3 regions of the Kitasatospora sp. NPDC088391 genome follow, and region 1 is predicted to be linked to each of the others. Evidence: riboswitches for the same ligand, from Rfam matches in the RefSeq annotation. Region 1 holds a riboswitch; each other region holds the start of a gene.
The links. A riboswitch is a leader RNA that binds a small molecule or an ion and turns the genes downstream of it on or off. The one in region 1 is predicted to bind cobalamin.
Positions count from the first base shown of each region.

Region 2: it holds a riboswitch for cobalamin, as region 1 does, so the genes downstream of both, ACIQBJ_RS03335 (acyl-CoA thioesterase) here and ACIQBJ_RS33605 (HoxN/HupN/NixA family nickel/cobalt transporter) in region 1, are expected to answer to the same signal.
Region 3: it holds a riboswitch for cobalamin, as region 1 does, so the genes downstream of both, ACIQBJ_RS03310 (prenyltransferase/squalene oxidase repeat-containing protein) here and ACIQBJ_RS33605 (HoxN/HupN/NixA family nickel/cobalt transporter) in region 1, are expected to answer to the same signal.

Region 1 is NZ_JBIVNB010000018.1:11,258-17,011, forward strand. It holds gene ACIQBJ_RS33585 (helix-turn-helix domain-containing protein) at 1-257, shown strand, start outside; gene ACIQBJ_RS33590 (Fpg/Nei family DNA glycosylase) at 343-1,149, shown strand; gene ACIQBJ_RS33595 (DUF6445 family protein) at 1,234-1,926, shown strand; gene ACIQBJ_RS33600 (ArsR/SmtB family transcription factor) at 1,945-2,307, opposite strand; cobalamin riboswitch at 2,398-2,609, shown strand; gene ACIQBJ_RS33605 (HoxN/HupN/NixA family nickel/cobalt transporter) at 2,640-3,749, shown strand; gene ACIQBJ_RS33610 (XRE family transcriptional regulator) at 3,853-4,428, shown strand; gene rpmG (50S ribosomal protein L33) at 4,488-4,652, opposite strand; gene ACIQBJ_RS33620 (M24 family metallopeptidase) at 4,782-5,754, shown strand, end outside.
Region 2 is NZ_JBIVNB010000001.1:780,453-786,206, reverse strand. It holds gene ACIQBJ_RS03350 (hypothetical protein) at 1-359, shown strand, start outside; gene ACIQBJ_RS03345 (geranyl diphosphate 2-C-methyltransferase) at 387-1,229, opposite strand; gene ACIQBJ_RS03340 (2-methylisoborneol synthase) at 1,242-2,228, opposite strand; gene ACIQBJ_RS03335 (acyl-CoA thioesterase) at 2,542-2,958, opposite strand; cobalamin riboswitch at 3,125-3,287, opposite strand; gene ACIQBJ_RS03330 (ECF transporter S component) at 3,387-4,190, opposite strand; gene ACIQBJ_RS03325 (ABC transporter ATP-binding protein) at 4,187-5,754, opposite strand, start outside.
Region 3 is NZ_JBIVNB010000001.1:773,934-779,566, reverse strand. It holds gene ACIQBJ_RS03320 (CbiQ family ECF transporter T component) at 1-341, opposite strand, end outside; gene ACIQBJ_RS03315 (hypothetical protein) at 338-1,333, opposite strand; gene ACIQBJ_RS03310 (prenyltransferase/squalene oxidase repeat-containing protein) at 1,330-2,925, opposite strand; cobalamin riboswitch at 3,026-3,159, opposite strand; gene metE (5-methyltetrahydropteroyltriglutamate--homocysteine S-methyltransferase) at 3,419-5,633, opposite strand, start outside.

The sequences.
Region 1 (5,754 bases):
ACCGCCGGCAGGTGGTGGCGGTCACCCCCGAACTCGCCGAGCGCGAACTCCTCAAGCGCGCGGCCCTGGCCGACGCCCTCGCCGGCGCGCTGCGCGGGCGCGGCGTCCCCGACCCGGCCGCCGAACTGACCGCCGAACTGACCCTGCTCGCCCTGCGCACCGCCCTGGCCTCCTGGGTCGCCCGTCCCGGCCAGGACTTCACCGCCCTCGCCCACCGCGGACTCGCCGCCCTGCGGGCCGCCGCCGCCGAGCTCTGAACGGCCCGGGAGGCCCGCCCGGACTGTCCGTCCGGCCTGGGAGGATGGACTCCTCGCGACCACCACGACCGAGGAGTTGACGCCGGTGCCCGAGGGGCATGTGATCCACCGCCTGGCCAGGCTGAACCACGAACTGTTCGGGGGCGGCCCGGTCCGGGTGTCGAGCCCGCAGGGGCGCTTCGCGGACGGCGCCGCCCTGATCGACGGGAAGGCGCTGGACGAGGCCGAGGCGCACGGCAAGCACCTGTTCCTCGGCTTCGGGGAGCAGTGGCTGCACATCCACCTGGGCCTCTACGGCAGGTACGACTTCGGCACCGGCGAGGCCCCGGAACCGGTCGGCCAGGTCCGGCTGCGGATGGCCAACGGCAGCGGCTACGCCGACCTGCGCGGCCCGACGGCCTGCGAACTGCTCACCCCGGCCGAGAAGGCCGCCGTCCACCGCCGCCTCGGGCCGGACCCGCTGCGCCCCGGCGAGGCGGGCGACCCGGCCTGGCAGCGGATCTCCCGCAGCGGCAGCACGGTGGCCGCGCTGCTGATGGACCAGAAGGTGCTGGCGGGCGTCGGCAACGTCTACCGCGCCGAGGTGCTGTTCCGGCTCGGCATCGATCCGCACCGCGCGGGCCGCGACCTCACCCGCGCCGAGTGGGACGCGATCTGGGCCGACCTGGTCGCCCTGATGCGCGAGGGCGTCGAGGCCGGCCGGATCGACACCGTCCGGCCCGAGCACACCCCGGAGGCGATGGGCCGCCCGCCCCGGGTGGACGACCACGGCGGCGAGGTCTACGTCTACCGCCGCCAGGACCAGCCCTGCCTGGTCTGCGGCACCCCGGTCCGGACGGAGGAGCTGGCCGCCCGCAACCTGTTCTGGTGCCCCCGCTGCCAGCGGACCTGACGCTCCGTCACGCCGCCAAGCCTTGACGCAAGGTTGACCAGGCCATGGGCGAGGGCCCGGAACGGCGCTCCTATTGTCGGGGCCATGTCCGTTCCTCCGTTCCGCGGCTCCCGCCCCGCCCCGGCGCTGCCCGTCCTGCCGTACCGCAAGCCGACCAGGGGGCGCGACTACTGGGTGCTGGACGACGTCCTGCCCGACCCGGACGCGGTCCGCGCCCGGCACCTGGCCCGCACCGACTGGGACGAGGGCTACCCGCACAAGCCGGAGTCCTGGCCCGGCCTGCGCGCGATGCCCGGCCTGGAGCCGGACGAGCTGGCGCACGTCGAGAAGCTGGTCCGGGACACCGTCGGCGCCGAGCGGATCTGGGCGCTGGACGAGGCCGAGGGCGGCACCTTCAACCACAACTGCGTGCAGGTGGTGGGCGCGGGGGAGAGCGAGCCGCGCCCGCACACCGACTCGCGCTCGCTCTGCCGCTACGCCGCCGTGCTGTACCTCAACCCGGGCGTGCCCAAGCGCTGCGGCACCAGCTTCTACCGGCAGAGCTTCCCCGGCGGCCGGCTCGGCGGCAACAGCGTGGTCGCCCCGCACAACAACCTGGTCGACGCCCTGGGCACCCGCTTCGTGCCGCCGGACTCCTTCACCGAGGACCTGGCCGTCCCGCACCGCTACAACCGGCTGCTGCTCTACACCGCCAACCTGATCCACACCGCGACCGAGTACCACGGCGCGACGCTGGCGGAGAAGCGGATGACCGCGGTCTTCTTCTGGATGGCCTGAACCGCCCCTGACGGCGGGTCAGTCCCGCTCGCCGAGCACCCCGTGCGCCAGCACCTCCGCCACCGCCGGGTCGACCAGCCGGTAGCGCACCACCCGCCCGTCCCGCTCCCCGGCGACCAGTCCGGCGGCCCGCAGCAGGCGCAGCGCCTGCGAGACCGCCGGGTCGCGCATGCCGGTGGCGACCGCGAGGTCGGTGACGGCCAGCGGCCCGGTGCGGTGCAGCGCGAGCAGCAGGGCCAGCCGCCCGGGGTCGGCGAGCAGCGCGAAGCGCTCGGCCCAGGCCCGGACGTGCTCGGCGTCGCCGATCGCGGCGATCGCCTCGCAGACCCGGTGCCCGTCGATGGTGCGCTGTCCGGCGCGGTCCGCGGGTACGAGGTGCATGGCGGTCATTCTGGCACCGCCCGGGAGTGATCTTGGACACCGCGGACACCTGCACGCCTGTGCAGCCTTGCAGCTGTGGGGCCACCGGCCCTACCGTGGGCGGGCCGTGGTGTTCGGGAAGACCGGTGCACTGTGCTCGACGCGGGAGCGTCGTCGCAGGAGTCCGGAGCGGCCCTCGCCACTGTGATCGGGGAGTCGTCGGCCCCCACCTCGCGCCACTGGCCGTTCGCGGCCGGGAAGGCCGGGAGCCGGCGCGCAACACCCCGTCAGCCAGGAGACCGGCCACGGCATCTCACGAAGTGATCCACGAGGTGCTGGAGCGTGATCCGCGGATGACCGCGTCCGAATCGACCCTGCCCGCAGCCGCTGCGGGCTCCCCCCTGCCGTCGTTCCGCTGGCGGCGCGAGGACACCCTGCGCACGGCCGGCCTGATGCTGGTGATCCTGGCCCTGCACGTGGTGGCGTTCGGGACGCTGCTGTTCCTGGTGGCGCCGCACAAGTACCAGGTCGGCACCCAGGTGTTCGGCGTCGGCCTGGGCGTCACCGCGTACACGCTGGGCATGCGGCACGCCTTCGACGCCGACCACATCGCGGTGATCGACAACACCACCCGCAAGCTGATGGCGGACGGCCGCCGCCCGGTCTCGGTGGGCTTCTGGTTCGCCCTCGGGCACTCCTCGATGGTGGTGCTGATGGCCGCGCTGGTGGCCGGCGGCGCGGCGCTCGCGGGCACCCTGATGGACGACGACTCGACCACCCACCAGGTGCTCGGCACCATCGGCACCACCGCCTCCGGGGCCTTCCTGTACCTGATCGCGGCGCTCAACCTGGTGGCGCTGCTGGGCATCTGGCGGGTCTTCCGGGCGATGCGGGCCGGGCAGTACGACGAGGCCGAGCTGGAGAAGCACCTGGCCGCCCGGGGCTTCCTGGCCCGGGTGCTGAACCGGGCCACCCGCTCGATCACCCGGCCCGGCCAGATGTTCCCGGTCGGCATGGTGCTGGGCCTGGGCTTCGACACCGCGACCGAGGTGACCCTGATGGTGATGGCGGGCTCCGGCGCGGCCTCCGGCCTGCCCTGGTACGCGATCGTCTGCCTGCCGCTGCTGTTCGCCGCCGGGATGAGCCTGTTCGACACCCTGGACGGCACGTTCATGAACTTCGCCTACCAGTGGGCGTTCGCCAACCCGGTCCGCAAGGTGTACTACAACCTGACCATCACCGGCCTGTCGATCGCGGTGGCGTTCGTGATCGGCACCATCGAGCTGATCACGGTGCTGCACGACAAGTTCGACCTGGACGACCCCGTCACCGGCTGGATCGCCGGCCTCAGCCTGGACAACGTCGGCTTCGTGATCGTCGGCCTGTTCGTCGTGGTCTGGGCCGCCGCGATCGGCTACTGGCGGATCGCCCGGCGCTCCCGGGCCTTCGCGCAGCTCTCCTGACGCCCCGTCGGCCCGGCCCGCAGTACAGTCGGTGGACCCTTCGACGCCGGCGCGGCCCCGCCCCGGGCACCGCGCCGGCCCGAGCAGAACAGTGGACCCGCCCGTGCCGGACGCCGACCTCGTCACCCAGGCCCTCGCCCGCAACCTCAAGCGCCTGCGCACCGAGCGCGGCCACACCCTGGACGCCCTCGCCGCCCGCTCCGGCGTCAGCCGCGGCATGGTGGTGCAGATCGAACAGGCCCGCACCAACCCCAGCGTCGGCACCGTGGTCCGGCTCGCCGACGCCCTCGGCGTCTCGATCGCCCGGCTGCTCGACTACGACGCCTCCTCCGCCGTCCGGATCGTCCCCGCCGAGGAGGCCGTCCGGCTGTGGACCGGCCCCGCGGGCGGCAGCGGCACCCTGCTGAACGGCGCCGAGGCGCCCGGCCCGCTGGAGCTGTGGTCCTGGCGGCTGGAGCCCGGCGAGGCGCATACCTCCGACCCGCACCCGCCCGGCACCGTCGAGATCGCCCGGGTCGACGAGGGCGTCCTCACCCTCCTCCTGGACGGCCGCGAGCACCGCGTCCCGGCCGGCTCCACCGCCTCCTACGAGGCCGGTGCCGCCCACGGCTACCGCAACGACGGCGCCGCCCCGTGCCTGGTCACCATGGTGGTCTCGGTCCCCCCGCCCGGCGCGTGACGGACCGCGGAGGGGCCCCGGGCACACCGCCCGGGGCCCCTCCGCGGTCCGTCACGTCGTCAGCGGGCCTCGCGGAACTCCACGTGCCGCCCCGCCACCGGGTCGAACTTGCGCAGCACGATCCGGTCCGGGTCGTTGCGGCGGTTCTTCCGCGTCGCGTACGCGAACCCCGTGCCCGCCGTCGACCGGAGCGTGATCACCGGTCGCAGTTCGCTGCGTGCCATCTCGGCCTCCCTCTCCCGGCAACGATTGCCGTTTTCACCAGGCCACAACACGGCCGCCCCGCCGGGCATTCCCCACCCGTCGGCCGGTCCCGACGGGCGCCCCCGGGCCCCCGTTCGTACGCTCGGGACATGTCCGACGCGCACTCCGCCCGACGCGAACGCCTCCGTGAGCACTGCAGCGCCTCCGGGGCCGACGCGGCGCTGATCACGCGCGCCGCCAACGTCCGCTACCTGACCGGCGGCGCGCCCCGCGGTGCCGCGCTGCTGCTCACCCGCGAGCGCGCGCTGCTGGCCCGCCCCGAGCAGCCCGAGCCCGCCGAGCCGGGGGAGTCCCGGCCCGACCCGGAGCTGGCCGCGCTCCCGGTGCCCGCCGAGGCGGACGCCGCGCTCGCCGCCGCCGAGGCCGCCGCCCGGCTGGGGGTGCGCGACCTGGCCGTCGAGGAGCACGACCTGACCGTCGCCCGGTACCGCGAGGCGGCCCGGCTGGCCGACCCGGCCCGGCTGCGCGACCTGGGCCGGGCGGTCGAGCGGCTGCGGGTGGTCAAGGACGAGCACGAGATCGCCGACCTGCGGACCGCCGCCGAGATCGCCGACCAGGCGCTCGGCGAACTGCTCGAATCGATCCTGGTCGGCCGCACCGAGCGGCACCTGGCGATGGAGCTGGAGCGCCGGATGGTCGACCACGGCGCCGACCGGGCCGCCTTCCCGGTCTCGGTCGGCACCGGCAGCCACTCCGGCCTGGAGTGCCACCGGCCCACCGACCGGCGGGTCGAGGAGGGCGACTTCCTCACCGTGGTGCTCGGCGCCCGCTACCGCGGCTACGGCGTCTCCACCGCCCGTACCTTCGTCATCGGCGCCGCCCCCGCCCCCTGGCAGGTCGAGCTGCACCGCCTGGTCTTCCACGCCCAGCGGGCCGCCCGGGAGGCCCTCGGGCCCGGCGTCGAGCAGCACGTCCCGGACGACGCGGCCCGTTCGATCCTCCAGGCCGGGGGCCATGACGGACCGTCCGTCCACGCCCTGGGACACGGCATCGGCCTGGAGATCCGGGAGGCTCCGCGCCTCGGGCCCGCCGACATGGGTAAACTGGACAATCGCGTGCCGG
Region 2 (5,754 bases), on a different contig from region 1:
TCGGGGGGTACCACCTGGCCGCGTTCACCCACCAGCAGGCGGAGGTGCTCGCCGCGGTCGGCGACCTGCCCGCGGCCTGCGGGGCGCTGGCGGCCTCACTGCGCCTGCGCCCCTCCCAGGAGCGCCGGGCGAGGATGCTCACCACCGCCCGGCTCGCCGGGCTCCAGCTCGCCCGAGGGCGGCTGGAGCCGGCGTGCTCGACCTGGGACGGGTTCCTGGACGACTACCCCCAGGTGTCCTCGGCCCGCGGTGACGCCGCCCTCCGGGAACTGCGCCGCTCGCTGCGGACCTACCGGCGCGAGCCCGCCGCCCGCCGCCTGCTCGCCCGGGCCGGGCGCCTGTGCGCGGCCGACGCCTGACGGCGGGGCGCCCGCCCCCGCGCAGGGTCAGACGCGGTCGGCGGCGATCAGCAGGTACTGGAAACTGCCGTCCTTGTAGGAGCTGAGGAACGCCTCCTCGATGCCGGTGGTGACCGAGGAGTGGGTGCGCAGTTCCCAGTACGGGACGGTGGCCGGGGTGAGGTTCTCCACGTGCACCGGGACGAGGCGGTTGGCGGCCATCGCCGCGAAGTACTCGGAGCGGGCGTGGATGTTGCACTCGTAGTGCGCGTTGATGGTGGAGACCGCCTTGGACGGCTGCCCGTACACGTCGTTGTAGCAGCCGGTGACGGTCACGTAGCGGCCGCCGCGGGCGAGGAGCCGGGAGTGGGCGGCGAACAGGTCCTTCAGGTCGACGTACATGGTCGACTCGTTGTTCCAGACCGCCTGGTAGGCGCCGGGGTCGAAGCCGGTCTCCAGCATGTTCCCCACGTGGTAGGCGACCTTGTCGTCGATGCCCAGCTCGCGGGCCCGGCGGTTGGCGAAGTCGACCTGCTTGGAGGAGAGCGAGATGCCGTCGGCGTGGCAGCCGAAGGCCTGGTGGGCCAGGACCGAGGTGCCGCCGCGGCCGCAGCCGGCGTCCAGGATCCGCTGCTGGGGCCTGACCGCGCCGAGGTGCTTGATGAGCAGGTGGGCCTGGGCGGTCTCCAGGCGGTGCATCTCGTTGATGATCGCCTGGTCCCGGTCGGGCTCCGCCGCCTCCAGGACCGACCAGTCGACGTCCCCGACGCCGTAGTGGTGGTGGTAGAGGCCGTCGACGTCGCCCAGACGCAGGTTGACGGGACGTTCCTCGGCGTTCCAGTAGTCGGCGATGTCCTGCTGGTAGCGACTGTGGGAGGCAACGGTGCTCATGGGGCGTTCCCTTCAGCTCCAGAAGTCGGGGAGGGTGTAGCGGCCGGTGTTGGTCCGGTGCCAGTGGTGGTTGCCGAGCACCCAGGCGGTGAGGCCGCCCAGGAACCGGTCGAGCGAGTGGTGGCGGCCGCGCAGGCGGCCCGCGGCGTCCTCGAAGGCGCGCATGAGGTCGTTGTGCACCTGCACCGCCCCGAGGTAGGCGCCGCGGTGGTCGCCGGTCCCGGCCGCCAGGACGATCGGCAGGTTGAGGTGCGGGTGCCGCATGTCCAGCTCTTTGGTGTAGGAGTAGAGGTCGTTGACGATGGTGGTGGCGTTGCAGGCCAGCGCCACGGCCTCCTGGACCTCGGGGAGGGCGTAGAGCTCGGCGGCCAGTTCGTAGCCGGCGACGGCGTCGGTGATCGTCAGGCAGGGGCGGAAGTTGTTGAACTGGCGCATGGTCAGGTACTCCCACGCCGCGGGGACCCGCCCGTCGAGCTTCCAGGTCGCCTCGGCCAGGTAACCCAGGTGCAGGCGGGCCATGTCGTGCCGGAACCGGTCCGCCTGGGCGGGGGTGGCGATCGCCTCGAAGTCCCGCACGGCGGTGCGGTAGCTGCGCAGCGCCTCGTCGCCCTGGACGCCCCGCTCCCAGTCGCCCTGGTACGGGCCGGTCAGGTGGGCCGGGTCCAGGGCGGACTGGGCGATCACCAGTCGCGCTCCCAGACCCTCCGGGGAACCGCCGAAGTCCTCGACGTAGCAGTCGTCGACGACGTTCTCGGCGGCCAGCAGCTCCGCCGCGGCCATCAGGTGGTCGATGCTCGCGTGGTCCGGGTACTGCAACGCCACCGCCCGGCCGACCGCGAACCCGATCAGTCCCTCCTGCCACTGCGGCGGGCAGACGTCCTCCTTCCTCACCCACGCCGCGATCCGGGCGTCCACTTCGGCCACCAGGGCGGCGTCGGGTTCGGCGACGGGCGGGCAGTAGAGCCCGGGGATCGGGTCCCCGGGGCGTGGCACTGTCACCTGGACTCCTCGAGCGTGCTGCGTGTCGCGACGACACCGGCCACCGGCATCGCCCCGGACGAGCCGCGAGCGGGGCGAGCCGCGAGAAGGGGGTGCCGTGCCTGAGCCGACGGAGAGGGCGACCGGGTCCTTCGGCTTCTTCGGAGAGCGGGCCGCCGTGCATCCAGTACCTCACCCCGCGCCGGGTCCCGGCCCCGCGGAACGACCGACGAATCGTTGAAAGTACGCGGTCGTTGAACCCCCGCCCCCTTCTCCGCGGCCCCGCGAGGGGGCTCCCGGCCTCCGGTCCGGCACGACCGCACACCCGGCCGGGTCAGCCGCCGGGGCGCAGGGCCGGGACGGGGTGCGGGCGGCTGTCGGGGCCGATCGCGACGAAGACCAGCCGGGCCGTGGCGACGTCGGTGACCGGGCCGGTGAGGTTCCAGCGTTCCGAGGTCACGGCCACCGAGACGTGCATGGAGGTGCGGCCGGCGCGTTCGACCCGGGCGTGGACGGTGAGCAGGTCGCCGGCCCGGACGGGGGCGAGGAAGGACATCCCCTCGACGGAGGCGGTGACCGCGGGGACGCCCGCGTGGCGGCCGGCGGCCGCGGCGGCCGCGTCGTCGATCAGCTTCATCACCACGCCGCCGTGCACCGTCCCGTAGAGGTTGGTGTCGTGCTCGCTCATGATGTGGGCGAGCGTGACGGCGGACTCGGCCGAGGTGCGGGCGGGGGCGGGAGTGGTCGTCATCGGACGGTCCCCCCGGGTCGGGCGGCGTGCTCCACGGAACTCTCCTTCGCGAGTTCACGGACCCGGGTGCGCGGACGGGAACGGCCGGGCCGGCGCGGCCCGTCGTCGCCGTCGCCCGCCCTCGGGGTCGCGGTGAGACCGCGGACCACCGCGGTCCGCGGGCAGCGGCAGGTCTTCGGACTCGCGGGCACGGCCCCCTCGAAGGGGGCCACCTACTGGCCGTCGCTTCCCGGGGCCGGGCCCCAGTGCCTGTGACGGCGGTCGTTCCCGCTCACCGCTGCGGGGCAGTCCCGGATTCCCACCGGGTTCCCTCTTACGACGCGTCCGCCCGGAACGGGCGGGGCGAACCAGCTGCAATCGCCACTTTACGTGCACCCCGGCACTCCCCGGCGCGCGGGGTGTGCCGGGTCCCGGCAGGCCGGGACGGTCTACCGGGGTGCGGCGGAGAAGCGCACCGGCGCCTCGAAGGCGGCGCGGCGGGCGGCGCGGCGGAAGACGGCGAGCACGGCCGGGCCCGCGATCAGGACGGCCAGGCCGGTGGTGACGGCCCGTCCGGTGTCCCAGCCGAGCGAGGTGGCCAGGTCGAACAGCAGGTAGCGGTGCCACTGCTCGGTGAACGGCAGGCCGGGCAGGTAGGCGATCGAGCTGTGCGGGTCGAGCGAGAACGGCCAGAACGACAGGTTGAGCAGGAAGCCGAACAGGTAGCCGGACAGCGCCCCGTACCCGGCCAGCATCAGCACCTCGGCCCGGCCGCCCAGCCGGGGCAGCAGGCCCGCGACCAGGCCGACGAACGCGCAGCCGAACATCTGGTACGGCATCCACGGGCCGACGCCGCCGGTCAGCAGCGCGGACGCGAACAGGGAGGTGCAGCCGAGGGTGAAGCCGAAGCCGGGGCCGAAGACCCGGCCGGCCAGGACGAGCAGGAAGAAGACGGTCTCCACCCCGGCCGTCCCGGCCCCGAGCGGGCGCAGGCCGGCGTTGACGGCCGAGAGCACGCCCAGCATGGCCAGCGCCTTCGCGTCGATGCCGCCCGAGGCGATCTCCGAGACCACCACCGCCAGGATCAGCACCAGCAGCGCGCCGAAGATCAGCGGCGGCGCGTACGCGGACCCGAACCGGCCCGGCGCCACGACGAACGGCCAGGTGAAGGCGGTCAGCCCGGCGAACGCGGCGCACGCGATCACGGCCCGGGCCCTCGGCGGGACGCGGACGGCCCGGGCGTCGGCGGTCATCGGCCGGCCTCCGGTTCCGGCGCGTGGGCCGGTCCGGCGAGGGCGGCGGCGACCTGGCCGACCGTCAGCCAGGGCAGCGGGGCGAGGACCTTGGCGGTCTGCGGGGCGAACACCGGCGAGGCGGTGATCACGGCCGGGGTCGGGCCGTCCGCGACGACCTCGCCCTCGGCCAGCACCACCACCCGGTCCGCGGCGGCGGCCGCGAACTCGACGTCGTGGGTGGCCACGACCACGGCCCGGCCCTCCGCGGCCAGCCGGTCGACGATCCCGGTCAGAGCCTCCTTGGCGGGGTAGTCCAGGCCCCGGGTGGGCTCGTCCAGCAGGACGACGGGCGGGGCGGCGGCGAGCTGGACGGCCAGCACGAGGGCCAGCTGCTGGCCCTCCGACAGGTCGCGCGGGTGCAGCCGCCCCGGGATGCCGGGGGCGAGGACGTCGAGCAGGACGCGGGCGCCGCGCCCCGGAGCGGGGTCCGACTCCCGGTCGGCCTGGGCGAGTTCGGCGTCCACGGTGGCCAGGTAGAGCAGGTCGGACGGGGTCTGCGGGACCAGCCCGACCAGCCGCCGCGCCTCCGCGGCCGACACCCGCTTCGGGTCCCGCCCGCCCACCAGCACGCTGCCGCCCTGCCGGGCGCCCGAGCCCTGCAACGCCCACAGCAGCGAGGACTTCCCGGACCCGTTGCGCCCCATCAGCGCGGTCACCTGGCCCGCCCGCAGGTCGAGCGACACCTCCCGGACGGCGACCTGCCGCCCGTGCCGGACCACGACCCGCTCCGCGCGCAGCAGTCGTTCGCTCCGGCCGCGGGAGGCGCGCACCGGCGGCGCCGGACGCGCGGCCAGGCGTGTGCGCAGCGGCCCGGCGGCCCGGCGGGCGTCGCGCACCGACAGCGGCAGCGGCCGCCACCCGGCCAGCCGGCCCAGCTCGACCACCGGCGGCGCGATCGCGGTGGCGGCGAACAGCTCGGCGGGCGGCCCGTACCGGACGGTGCCGTCACCGGGCAGGTACGCGACGCTGTCCGCGTACTGCACCACCCGCTCCAGCCGGTGCTCGGCCAGCAGCACGGTCACGCCCAGGTCGTGCACCAGCCGGGTGACGGCGGCCAGCACCTCCTCGGCTGCCGTCGGGTCGAGCGCGGAGGTCGGCTCGTCCAGCACCAGGACGCGCGGGTGCGCGGTCAGCACCGAGCCGATCGCCACCCGCTGCTGCTGGCCGCCGGACAGCTCGTGCAGCGCCCGGTGCCGCAGGTCGGCCAGGCCCAGCAGGTCGAGGGTCTCCTCGACGCGCTTGCGCATCACCTCCGGCGGGACGGCCAACTGCTCCATCGCGTAGGCGAGTTCCTCCTCCACCGTGTCGGTGGTGAACCCGGCGAGCGGGTCCTGCCCCACCACGCCCACCACGTCGGCCAGTTCGCGCGGCGGATGGTGCGCGGTGTCCCGGCCGTCGACCGTGACCCGGCCGTGCAGGGTGCCGCCGGTGAAGTGCGGCACCAGGCCGTTCACCGCGCCCAGCAGCGTCGACTTGCCGGCGCCGGTCCGGCCCACCACCAGGCACAACTCGCCCTCCGGGA
Region 3 (5,633 bases), on a different contig from region 1:
GACACCGGCCCGCCGATCGAGATCCCCGCGTACCAGGCGGGCGTCGGCAGGTGCGGCAGGGTCAGCAGCACGTGGTCGTCCGGCGTCACCCCGGTGGCGAACACGCACCGGAACAGCACCCGGACCGCCACGATCGTCAACGCCAGCCACAGGTAGTACGTGAAGCCGCGCGCCCACGGGGCCTCGGTGCGCCGCGCGGTCACCACGAAGCCCAGCACCGCCAGGACCAGCAGGAGCAGCAGCGGGTTGGTGGTCCGGGACGCCGCCGTGCCCACCGCCAGCGCCCACGCCCACCAGGCCAGCGGATGCAGGTCGCGCGGGACGCGCCGGTCGCCGCTCACTCGCGGTCCGCCCGGTGGCGGCGGCGCACCGCCACCACCGCCGTCGCGGTGCCCAGCGCGGCCACCAGCACCACGCCCGTCACCACCGGGGCGATCGAACCGGAGGAGGAGCGCGGGGCGTCCGCGAGCGGCGCGGCGTCCACCGAGGCGGAGGAGGAGCCGCTCGCGGCGGGGGACGGGGCGTCGGACGGGGACGCCTCCGGCCCCGGGGTGTCGGAAGCGGCGGCCGGGGCGCTGTCCGACGGCTCCGGAGCGGTTCCGGCGGGCGGCGGATCACTCGAACTCCCGCCGCCGGTGGTGCCGTTGCCCGTCCGGGGCGTCGGAGCGGAGGGCCTTCCGCCTCCGCCCGTGCTCCCGGCGGTGCCGCCCCCGCCAGTGCCGCCACCGGACGAACCGCCCGTGCCGCCTCCGTTCGTGCCGCCGGAACTCGACCTGTCCGCATCGGAGTCGAGGGCGCGCACCGAGTCCGGCGAGAAGGACGGGCCGCCCCGGGAGCCGCCGATGTCGGTCTCGCCGAACACCCAGGCGTCGACGCTCCCCGGCAGCGGGTGGTAGCTCATCGCGCCCAACCGGCTGTAGGACCAGGTGTGCTGGCCCGGATCGGCGTGCCAGTACGACCAGTAGGTGGTGGCCGGCGGGGTCAGCACGCACTTCTCCTGCTCGGGCGGCGGGAACTGCTTGCCGCCCTGGTAGCCGCTGTACCCGATCCGGCAGATGAAGCCGGGGCCGTCGTGCTGGGTGCCGGTGGTCTTCCAGCCGCCCTGGTTGAGGAGTTGGTAGCCGGTGGTGGGCGTGCTGCCGCAGGCGCGCAGCACCGGTCCGCCCCAGCGGCCGAAGTCGATCGCCAGTACCACGTTCCGGCTGGTCGTGCACTGGTCCATCGGGAGCGCCTCCGCGTGCGCGGACGACGGGGCGAGGCCGCCGAGCGCCACCGCGAGGACCGCCCCCGCCGCCGCGCCCAGCCGGGCCGGACGGGCGAGCCGCCCGCTCACCGCTCGCCCCCGTCGGCCTTCGTCCGCCGCCGGACGGCGACCAGCACCGCACCGCCGGCCACGGTCAACAGCACGCCGGGAAGGACGAGTTCGAGGGCGTCGGTGCCGGTGGACGCCAGCCCGCCCGCGGAGGGGCCGCTGCCCGTGCCGGGGGAGTCGCCCTGCGAGGGCGTGGACGCGGACGGCGACGGGGAGTCCGACGGGGACGGGGAGCCGGAAGCGGACGGCGGCGCGGACGGGGAGTCCGACGGGGATGCGGACGGGGACGGGGATGCGGAGCCGGATGCGGACGGGGAGCCGGATGCGGACGGGGACGGGGAGCCGGAAGCGGACGGCGACGGCGAGGGCGAGGGCGAGCCGCTGGGCTCCGGGGTGCCGGTGCCCCCGTCCAACCGGTGGCTGAGCGTGCCGAAGGAGCGGCCGGTCACCCCGCCCGCGGCCTGGGCGGCGGCGCGCACGTCGGAGGTGCGCGGGCCGTCGGCGGCGACGGCGAATCCGCCGTCCGGGTTCTGCTGCCCGGCCAGGAACTCGGCGGCCCGGGCGATCCGGGCCGCGTACGTGCCCTGGCGCAGGCTCAGGCACTGGACGGCGAGGGCGGCGGAGTTGACCGAGTTGCCCGCCGAGCCGGGGAAGCCGCCGTCCGGCAGCTGCCGGTCGGCCAGCCAGCCGAGGGCCCGCTCGACGGCCTGCCTGCTCCCCTGGTCGGGCAGCAGGTCGAGGGCCATCGCCGCGATCGCGGTGGAGTCCACGTCCGGCGTGTGGGAGTCGGGGATCAGGCTGGGCCAGGAGCCGTCCGCGTTCTGCAGCCCGCGCAGGTAGGCGATCGCGGGCCCGGCCTGCTCGGCGTGCCCGGCCCGGACCTGGGCGATCACGGCCAGGGACTGGGCGAACACCGACTGCGCCCACTGGTGGTTGCCGGGCCCGTCGCAGCCCGCGTCCGCGTCCGCGTGGTCGCAGACCGTCCCGTCGAGGGCGGCGATCAGGTCGTGCCCGCCGAAGTTCCGCGGGTCGCGGCCGAGGACCTCGGCGAGCAGCGCCTCCTTGCCGATCGAGCCGCCGCCCGCCCACTCGGTGCCGATCGCCGTCCAGTCGTCGACGGACCGGTCGGAGCGGTCCTTGCCCCGCTGGTCCAGGAAGTCGGCGATCCGGCGCAGCGCCGCGTCGTCGGTGCCGGTGGCGGCCAGCGCGAACGCGGTGTCGATGGTCAGGCCGAAGTCGGCGAAGTCGGGGAAGCCCTCGTAGTAGTGGCCGTCGACCAGGCGGGCGGGGTCGGTGAGGTAGCCGCCGGCCCTGGCCAGGTCGGGGGTGCGGGCGGCCCGGGTGCTCGGGTCCGAACTCGCGGACGGGATCGGGTCGTCGCCGCAGGGCTCGGCGGCCGGGGCCGGGACCGGGGTACCGGTGGCGGTCCGGCAGAAGAGGCCCGGTCCGTCGTGCAGCAGGTCGATGCCGGTGGCGCTCGCCGGGCCCGGGCGCCCGAGCAGCAGGGTGCCGGTGGTGGCGGCCGCGACGAGCGTGGCGAGCAGGACGGCGGCCGGGCGGCGGCCGCGACCTCTGGACGGGTGCGTGCTGGTGCTGCTGTGACTGACCCTCACCGGTGACTCCCTGATCGGGTCGCGGCGGGGTGTGACGGGGCAGCGGACGGCGGACGAGCCCCCGTACCGACTGCGTCGTAGTCCGCGACGACGCATGTGGTGCTGACGAACCCTCGCGGCCAGGCATTCCGGCTCCCCCACCGGGCGGGCGGGGTCACGGTTGCGGGTCAGCGCCGGAATCGCACCGGCTTCCCCTGGCTGTCGAGGTGGAAAACCCGCTCATCAGACCATGGTGGCTGAGGGTGCGTCAACGTGGCCGCCCACCGGGCAGGCCGCACCCCGAGCAGCTCGAAGCATGCGCAACTGGTCAACACGACAAGGGAGTTGGTTGCCGGGGCGGACCATGGCGGCAGGGCGGTGTCGGGTACGTCACCTGCCGGCCGCGCGCCACCGGTGCGAGCCGCCCGCCCGATCCGGGCCGCCGCCGCCCCCGACCGCTCCGGCCGGTCCGGGCGGGCGGGCGGTGTGCCCGCCTGCCCGGACCGGTGCCGTGTCAGTCGATCCGCCGGTCCCGCAGTTCCGCGCGCAGGGTGCGGGCGGCGGCGACCAGGCTGTCGATCGAGGCCCGGGTCTCCGGCCAGCCGCGGGTCTTCAACCCGCAGTCGGGGTTGACCCACAGGCGTTCGGCCGGGATCGCCGCCAGCCCGGCCCGCAGCAGGCGCAGCGCCTCCTCGGTGCTCGGCACGCGCGGGGAGTGGATGTCCCACACGCCCGGGCCGACCTCGGCGAGGTAGCCGGCGTCGCCGAGTTCCCGGGCGATCCGCATGTGCGAGCGGGCGGCCTCCAGCGAGATCACGTCCGCGTCCAACTCCTCGATGGCGTGCAGGATGTCGCCGAACTCGGCGTAGCACATGTGGGTGTGCACCTGGGTGTCGGCGCGGACCCCGGAGGTGGTGAGCCGGAACGCGTCGGTCGCCCAGTCGAGGTACGCGGGCCACCCGGCGCGGCGCAGCGGCAGCGTCTCGCGCAGCGCGGGCTCGTCGACCTGGATCACGGCGGCGCCCGCCGCCTCCAGGTCGACGACCTCGTCGCGCAGGGCGAGCGCGACCTGCCGGGCGGTGTCGGCGAGCGGCAGGTCGTCGCGGACGAACGACCAGGCCAGCATGGTGACCGGGCCGGTCAGCATGCCCTTGACCGGGCGGTCGGTGAGGCCCTGCGCGTAGGCGAACCAGTCGACGGTCATCGGCTCCGGACGGGAGATGTCGCCCGCCAGCACCGGCGGCCGCACGTACCGGGTGCCGTAGGACTGCACCCAGCCGTGCCGGGTCGCCAGGTAGCCGGTCAGCTGCTCGGCGAAGTACTGCACCATGTCGTTGCGCTCGGGCTCGCCGTGCACCAGCACGTCCAGCCCGGCCCGCTCCTGGTACGCGACCACCTCGCGGACCTCGGCCTCCATCCGCTTGCGGTAGTCCGCCGCGTCCAGTCGTCCCGCGTTCAACTCGGCCCGGGCGGTGCGCAGTTCGCCGGTCTGTGGGAAGGAGCCGATGGTGGTGGCGGGCAGCAGCGGCAGCTGCAGCCGGGCCCGCTGCGCCGCGGCCCGGACGGCGTACTCGGCGCCCCTGCGGGTGTCGGCGTCGGTGACGGCGGCGGCCCGGGCCCGGACGGCCGGGTCGCGGGTGATCGGGGAGGCGGCGCGGGAGGCCAGGTCGGCCCGGTTGGCGGCGAGTGGGGCGGCGATCGCGGGCGAGCCCTCGCGCAGGGCCCGGGCCAGCAGCGCCGTCTCGGCGGCCTTCTGCCGGGCGAACGCCAGCCAGCGGCCGATCTGCGGGTCGACGTCCCGTTCCGCGGCGGTGTCCAGCGGCACGTGCAGCAGCGAGCAGGACGGGGCGACGTCCACCGTGCCGGCCAGGCCGAGCAGGGTGCCGAGCGTGGTCAGCGAGGCGCCCAGGTCGTTGATCCACACGTTGCGGCCGTCGACCACGCCCGCGACCAGCCGCTTGCCGGGCAGGCCGCCGACGGCCGCCAGGTCGGTCAGGTTCCCGGCCGCCGGGCCGGTGAAGTCCAGCGCCAGGCCGTCCACCGGGGCCTTGGAGAGCGTGATCAGCGCCTCGCCGAGGCGCTCGAAGTACGAGGCGACCAGCAGCTTCGGACGGTCCGTCAGCGCGCCCAGCGCGCGGTAGGCGCGGGCGGTGGCGTTCAGCTCGGCCGGGGTGCGGTCCTGGACGAGCGCGGGTTCGTCCAACTGCACCCACTCGGCGCCCGCCGCCCGCAGGTCGGCCAGCAGTTCGGCGTACACCGGCAGCAGCCGGTCCAGCAGGGTCAGCGGCTCGAAGTCGGCGGGCCCGTCGGGCGCGGGCTTGGCGAGCAGCAGGTAGGTGACCGGGCCGAGCAGCACCGGGCGGGCCCGGTAGCCCTGGCCGAGCGCCTCGCGCAGCTCGCCGACCTGCTTCGCGGAGTGCGCGGAGAACACCGTGTCCGGCCCCAACTCCGGTACGAGGTAGTGGTAGTTGGTGTCGAACCACTTGGTCATCTCCAGCGGCGGCGCCTGCTGGGTGCCGCGCGCCATCGCGAAGTAGCCGTCCAGCGGGTCGGCGTCGAACGCCGCCCGGTGCCGGGGCGGGACCGCGCCGAGCGCGACCGTGGTGTCCAGCACGTGGTCGTACAGCGAGAAGTCGCCGGTGGGGACTTCGGTGATCCCGGCGCCGGCCAGCTGCCGCCAGTTGGCGCAGCGCAGTTCGGCGGCGGTGGAGCGGAGCGCGTCGGCGGTG